2 linked regions of the Methanotorris formicicus Mc-S-70 genome follow. The protein of the gene in region 1 binds, or shares a complex with, the protein of each later gene. Links are inferred from orthologs where the notes say so. Each region holds a gene or a part of one and is shown on either strand. Other genes may lie near its edges.

Region 1 (3,292 bases):
GATATCAATAAAATAAGCGGGTATCTATAAGATTTAATTTTATTTTTTTGAAAAATGTTTATAAAACTACAGTGTGATTACAATATTCCTTCTTTATTAGTTCCTTACTACACTCTTTAGCCACTTTAAAATGATAGTCCATATTTGTATCTCAAATATTCTATGCAGTTTGATACTATCGCCATAAATCTAACAAATCCAATATTGCTCTTTTCAGACGTTAGATAGTTTCCTTCGATTTCTAAAATCGATTTGTCTCTTCGATGTTTTTCTTCTATCTTCGGTCTCTTCATATACTCGCTTATAATATCCTCTGCCTTCTTTTTATAGCTTGTAGATACTAAATACTTGGGTTTTCGCTTACGAAGTAAGCGAGCAACGAAATGCGAAGCATTTCGTCTAATCTCTGATTTTCCATAAACACTGCAACGATTTTAACTTTACCAACATCGGAGATATTCACGATTTTAGCAGATAATCTAAACTCTATTCCATTAACAGTCCTTAATTTAAGCTTATCTTCGCTAAAATCCTTCCTAAACAATTCTTCTACCTTAACCTTCTTACCGAAATACTCGACTATAATGTTTTTCCTAAGTTTACCAATATATTCCATCCCTAATTCTTTAGATTTCTTCATAATTTTCTTTGTCGTTACAAAAGTGTCTCCTACGACCGTCCCGATATCTATGTGAAATAGAAATCTAATAATTTCGATAAATATATCTGTTGATTTTTTGCTAAGTGGTTTTATTGTAGTATAAATCGAAATAATTTTTATTATTATGATTCTAACCTGTGCGAACTTGGATAATCCCTCTGAACAGTTAAATCTTAAACTATTTATAGAATTAGTGAGTATATTATTAAGTGCTGTTAGCATGGAGGTTTCACCGTTTTTTAATAAGTTATTTAAGTGCTATCTATTTCTATTTTTTGGTTTTAATTTTAATAGTGTTAAATCACACTATCAGTTATAAAAAATAAAAGAGAATAATTTATTCTATTTTTACTAATGGCTTTATTTCTTCAGGGATGTTTCCAAATCCAATTACTGGGTTGATAACTGGCTGTCCATTGTTTTCAAATACTTCTGGATGCTCTAAGATAAGTTTAACAAACTCAATTGCTTCTTTTTTGTTAGGTGCATTTTTTGGGATGGTTAAACCATAGACAATTGGTTTTGCAACCAGAGTTTTATTTTTGCTAAGTAGTTCCAACCTAACTTTTTTGTAGGTATCTGCATACTCATAGTAACCAAGGTTTATCTCTTTTGGGAGTTCAACGTATTTTAAGTTGTGCTGGTTTGCGACACTTTTGTATATGAAGAGATAATCGTAGGCACCTGCTTCTAAAGGAGCCAATAAATCTGTTTCTTTACTTCTTAAGACAATTTTGTTTGTATTTACATTTATATCCTTAGGAACTAATATTGTGTAGGTGTCATTTTCCTTCTCAACTTTAATGTTTGAGTTCTTTAAGACCAAATTATCATATATTTCTGGATTTTTATAGTAAATCTCTGCCAACTGCATGACCATCTGACTCCTATAACCACATGGGTCATCGTTAGGATTTGAGAAACCAAATTTAACCCCAGGTTTATTCAATATTTCATACCAATTTTCTGAATTTATTTCGTCATTATATTTGCTTTTGTCTGTGTATGCTAAAACAAGTTCATTCCTTGCTATCATTATATACCAATCTGCATAATTTGGCATCATCATTTGTGGAATCAATGAGTAATCTGCTGATGCTAAGATATCTGCTTTTTTACCCAAGTCTGTAATTTTTCTGACACACATTACACTTCCTGCGGGTTCTCTCTGCACGTCGATATTTGGATGTTCCTTCTCAAACATCTTCTCATATTCAGAAAATGGCACGGATAAACTTCCAGCATGGAATATTTTTAAGACTTTGTTTTCTACTTTACTTGTTTGTGGGGTGGTTGATTGAGTAGGTTTTTCACTGGCATTAGATGTCTGATTTACACAACCACATAATGCAATACCTATCATTCCAATCAATCCTATCAAGAGCCATTTTGATTTAATCAAAATACCACCTCCATGCTACACTGTTAAATTAAATTGAATACTATATTTAAATTTTATGTTAATGTAAATTGATTAACTCAAAAATTAACCTACTGCTAATAATAGACGACCATAGTAGATATATTTTACATGTTAAGTTGTATGAAGAAGCGACATCAGACGTTGTAATTTCTACTTTAAAAAGTATGGGAAACCTAAAAAGATATTAACCGATAATGGAACTCAATTCGTTCCTGCGAGAGGAGGGGTATCTAAATTCCAGAAGTTTCTACTGGAAAATCGGATTTTGCATATAAGAACCTCTGTTAGACATCCCAAACAATAGGAAAAGTTAAAAGGATAAATAGAAAGGTGGAGTATCGATTATATATGTTCAATAGTTTAGAAGAGTTCGTAGATTGGTATAATCGAGTAAAACCACATCGTTCTCTTAATTTTAAGACGCCTTATGAAGTTTATTATGGTGTAGAGTGTGATAAGGAGGTGATTAGCGTATGAAAAATTATGGCGAAATAATTTCAAGATACAACAGTTAATTAAAAAATTTAATAGATGATATTAAAGAATCTAATTACAATTTTTCTAAAACACTAACTCCGCCTCCAACTTTTGTTAAATAAACCCTTCCCCAAACATCTTCAAATAACTCCTTAACTTCCAAAATATATTCCTTTTTTGGAATTGCAATTATAGCAGGTCCTGCACCACTGATGGTTATACCATAAACCTTATCTTTAACTTTTTCCTTAACTTCTTCATATTTCGGGATTAATTTTGCTCTACGAGGTTCAACAACCTTATCCATCATCATATACTTCCCAAACAATTCAATATCATTTTTGAATAAACTATAAACCATGCCGCATGCCTTACCAACGTTATTTATCATCTCTCCCATCTCAATTTTTTTAGGTAAGATTTCCCTCGCTTCTTTTGTGCTTATTTGGATGTCTGGCAAGGCAATTAAAACTTCCATTTCAACAGGAACATGTAATATTTCCAATGGGTTGTAGTTTGTTACCATTGTGAATCCACCAAATATTGCTGGAGCAACGTTATCAGCATGTGGAGAACCAGCAGCAACACCCTCTCCCAATGCAGCATATTCAACCAACTTTAATTTTGAGGGTTTTAAATTAAATAATTCACTTATAGCAACGGCAACACCAGCAGAAGATGCTGAACTACTTCCTAAACCACTACCTGGTTTTATTCCCTTTGTTATGTGA
Region 2 (3,221 bases), on another replicon or contig:
GATAATTTTGCCTCTCTCCTATTGCAGACTAAAATTTTATCTTCTCTTATTGTTAAATAAGATGGATTAGCGTATCTTTTTAATTGTTTTATGTTTATCAAAAACATCCCTCCGATAACTAAACTTAAGATTAATCGTTCTTTGAAAAAAATTAATAATTACTTAACAATGTTAAGTATTTTGTATTTATATTTTACTATCAAAAAAGTTTGAATTAATTACTTAAATAGATTTTATTTTTGAATTCAATATCAACTTCATCCCCTACACTCAAATCGACATCTTCTTTTAAGATGCATCTCAACTGATTACCTTTAAAATCAACAATAATCTTTTTATAAAATCCGCAATCTATAATACTTATTATTTTTCCTTCTTTTCCACTACAAACTACAACCTCTTCAGGAGACACTGCAAACTTCTCCCCGTCAATTTTAACAATATTATAACCCAAAAATTTAACGACCTTTTCATTTTTTGGTTTTTTAAATATCTCCTTGTTTCCAACCTCCACAAGTTCCCCATCCATGAATATCGCTATCTTCTCTCCAAGTGTTTTTGCCTCAACAAAATCATGAGTTACATGAATCACTGGAAGGATTTCACCTATCCTTTTTAACTCACCAATAATTTTTTCTTTATTATTTATATCAAGTGCAGACGTTGGTTCATCAAGTAGTAGTAAATTTGGCTCTAAAACCAAAGCCCTTGCTAAAGCAACTCTCTGCTGTTCTCCACCACTTAACGTTGCTGGCTTCCTATTCAAGAGGTGTTTTATATTTAAAAATTCAGTTATTTCTTCAACTTTTTTATCGATCTTTGATTTTGGATATCTTATAATCTTTAAACCATAGGCAATATTCTTATAAACGTTCATATTTGGGAATAATGCATAGTTTTGAGGAACGTATCCAAAATTCCTCTTTTCAGGAGAAAGGTTTGTTATGTCTTCCCCATTGAAGTATATTCTTCCGAAATCTGCCTTTAAAATTCCTGCTATGCATTTTAACAGGACTGATTTTCCAGCACCACTTGGGCCTAAGATAATACAATATTCTTTGTCAATCTCTAAATTTATATTTTTTAATTGAAATTCCTTCCATATTTTTGAAAGGTTTTCTACTCTTAACAATATCTCTCCTCCTATTTATTTCCTTCTAACCAACCTAAGTAACGCAAATATTGCAATACTCACCAGAATCATAATCACTGCTATTGGTTTTGAGGCTGTTAATCCAAAATTGTTAAATCTCTCCAATATCAAGACAGGCATTGTTTTTGGGAAATATGCAACTATTAAGATTGCTCCAACCTCACTAATCCCCCTTGCAAATGTTAATATACTTCCAGACATAACGTTGTTGTATATGAGAGGAAGGGAGATGTTGAAAAACGTCTTTATTTGAGATGCCCCCAGTGTTCTTGAAACATGCTCAAGTTCTTCATCAACCATCAAAAAACCATCTCTCACACTATTTACCATAAAAGGCACACCAACAAACAACATAACAACCACAATTCCCCAAAAGTTATCAACAATATATGCCCCAAAATTGTTAAAGATATTTATAGGGTTGTTACAAAAGAAAGATAAAATCATAATCCCCACAACAGAATGGGGTATTGCCATTGGTAAATCTACAATCGCCTCAACAAAATCTTTCCCTTTAAAATCATACCTTGCCAATAAATAGCCGAGTGGGATACCAAAAAACAACGCTATAAGGGTTGCTGTTGATGCAGCGTATAAACTTACAAGTAATGAATCAATGACATCTCTATCCATCAACGCTCCAGTAACATCCCCTGGATTTAGGAGCATATTTATTATGGGTAGGATAATGAATAAAATCAACATCAACGAGATAATAAAGAGTGAGATAAAAAACATCCTCATATTATCACCAAAAGACCATCTTATAGAGGTAATTAAAATATGTAAAATATATAAAAGTTATGCTCATCAAATTAGATTACATCAATTGGTGAAATTATGATAACAGTAGGAATTGACCATGGAACTTCTGGAGTTACAACATGTATAAAGGATGGAAATGAGAAGATTATTTTCAAATTGAAGAGAACGGAATTTAAAACCAAATCATACATTGAAGAATTAAAAAAACATATTGATTTGGAGGATATTGATTTAATGGCTTTAACGTATTCAATGGGTGATGGGATAGATAAAATCCTCCCTATAGAAAAGGTGAAAAATAGAGGGGTTGTGAATATTGAAGGAGTTGGAGAAAAGGTTGGAGGGGGAACTAAGGTTTATGATGAAATAAAAAACGCAAATATTCCTGCAGTTGTTATTCCTGGCTTGCATAGGGGAATAAAATGCATGGATGAAAGGTTTAAAGCATTATATTCCCACATCGCTTCACCAGAGAAAATATCCATTGCCTACAACGCATACAAAACCTTTGGATTTGAAAATTATATATTGTCTGATATTTCATCAAACACAGTAACTTTGTTAATAAAAGATGGGAAGATTTTTGGGGGTTTTGATGCCTGTATTGGAGCAATAGGCATGTTGCATGGTCCATTAGATTTGGAGTTGATTAGAAAAATAGATAGTGGAGAGATTACAGCAAATGAAGCATTCTCAAAGGCAGGGGCTGTAAAAATAGCGAAACTATATAAGGGGGTTGAAGATACAAAGATGGCAATAATAAATAACTATTTCAATGACGAAAACTGTAAATTGGCAGTAGATTCATTAATATTAAGCGTAGTTATGGAGATAAATTCATTGATGTTTTTAAATAAGGGAAAAAATGTTGTTTTGGCAGGTTCTATAGGGACATTAAAACATCCAATAGATATTCCAAAGATGATTAAGGAGTATGTTGATGGGAATATTTTTATTTTAAGTGGAGAAAGTGGGGCAATAGGAAGTGCAATGATAGCGGAGGATATTTTGAAAGGAAAAAGGGATATTTTGGGGATAGAGGTTGAATTTGAATAAATATAGTTGTTTATTTTGATATAAATTATGACAATAATTAATTCTCTTTAAAATAACACTTTTTTATTCTAAATTAGGAAGTTATATATAGTATTGTGAAAAAAAATAGTTATGTCCTTTAATTTGTTGTGAGGTGGAAAAATGCTTTCTAAATATTTAGTTAGAGACATAATGAAGAGGGGAGTTGTTGAAGTGTCTTTGGATGATAAAGTATCTGATGTTGTTAAAAAAATGGCTGAAAATGATA

What was found.
Region 2: the proteins of wtpA (region 1) and wtpB are in contact, whole or in part, in a crystal structure (PDB 2ONK), measured with the Archaeoglobus fulgidus proteins. The link is inferred for Methanotorris formicicus Mc-S-70 from one-to-one orthologs. Residues at the interface, in WP_010877608.1 of Archaeoglobus fulgidus: Arg75, Glu79, Leu80, Arg144, Ser202, Glu203, Arg204, Lys209, Met213, Ile214, Arg215, Leu224, Glu226, Ser227, Gly228, Glu229; in WP_010877607.1 of Archaeoglobus fulgidus: Asp44, Pro45, Ala46, Leu107, Gly111, Ser112, Ser113, Lys123, Val125, Asp126, Tyr208, Tyr209, Leu216, Glu219, Arg220, Tyr221, Leu222, Ser223, Glu224, Gly225.

What each region holds. Positions count from the first base shown.
Region 1 is NZ_AGJL01000008.1:14,206-17,497, reverse strand. Bases 32-2,983 are described here. They hold wtpA (tungstate ABC transporter substrate-binding protein WtpA), read right to left. Parts: upstream 2,064-2,983; coding sequence 999-2,063; downstream 32-998. Other genes in these bases: METFODRAFT_RS02165 (homoserine kinase), read right to left, coding at 2,635-2,983; METFODRAFT_RS11285 (hypothetical protein), read right to left, coding at 341-883; METFODRAFT_RS11290 (hypothetical protein), read right to left, coding at 126-308. In the rest of the region: hisS (histidine--tRNA ligase), read left to right, coding at 1-30; more of METFODRAFT_RS02165, read right to left, coding at 2,984-3,292. UniProt on the Methanocaldococcus jannaschii protein: Part of the ABC transporter complex WtpABC involved in molybdate/tungstate import. Binds tungstate and molybdate.
Region 2 is NZ_AGJL01000057.1:1,748-4,968, forward strand. Bases 23-2,903 are described here. They hold wtpB (tungstate ABC transporter permease WtpB), read right to left. Parts: upstream 1,898-2,903; coding sequence 1,148-1,897; downstream 23-1,147. Other genes in these bases: METFODRAFT_RS08320 (tRNA lysidine(34) synthetase), read right to left, coding at 23-101; METFODRAFT_RS08325 (ATP-binding cassette domain-containing protein), read right to left, coding at 215-1,132; METFODRAFT_RS08335 (methanogenesis marker 12 protein), read left to right, coding at 1,994-2,903. Also shown: more of METFODRAFT_RS08320, read right to left, coding at 1-22; more of METFODRAFT_RS08335, read left to right, coding at 2,904-2,974; METFODRAFT_RS08340 (CBS domain-containing protein), read left to right, coding at 3,116-3,221. UniProt on the Methanocaldococcus jannaschii protein: Part of the ABC transporter complex WtpABC involved in molybdate/tungstate import. Probably responsible for the translocation of the substrate across the membrane.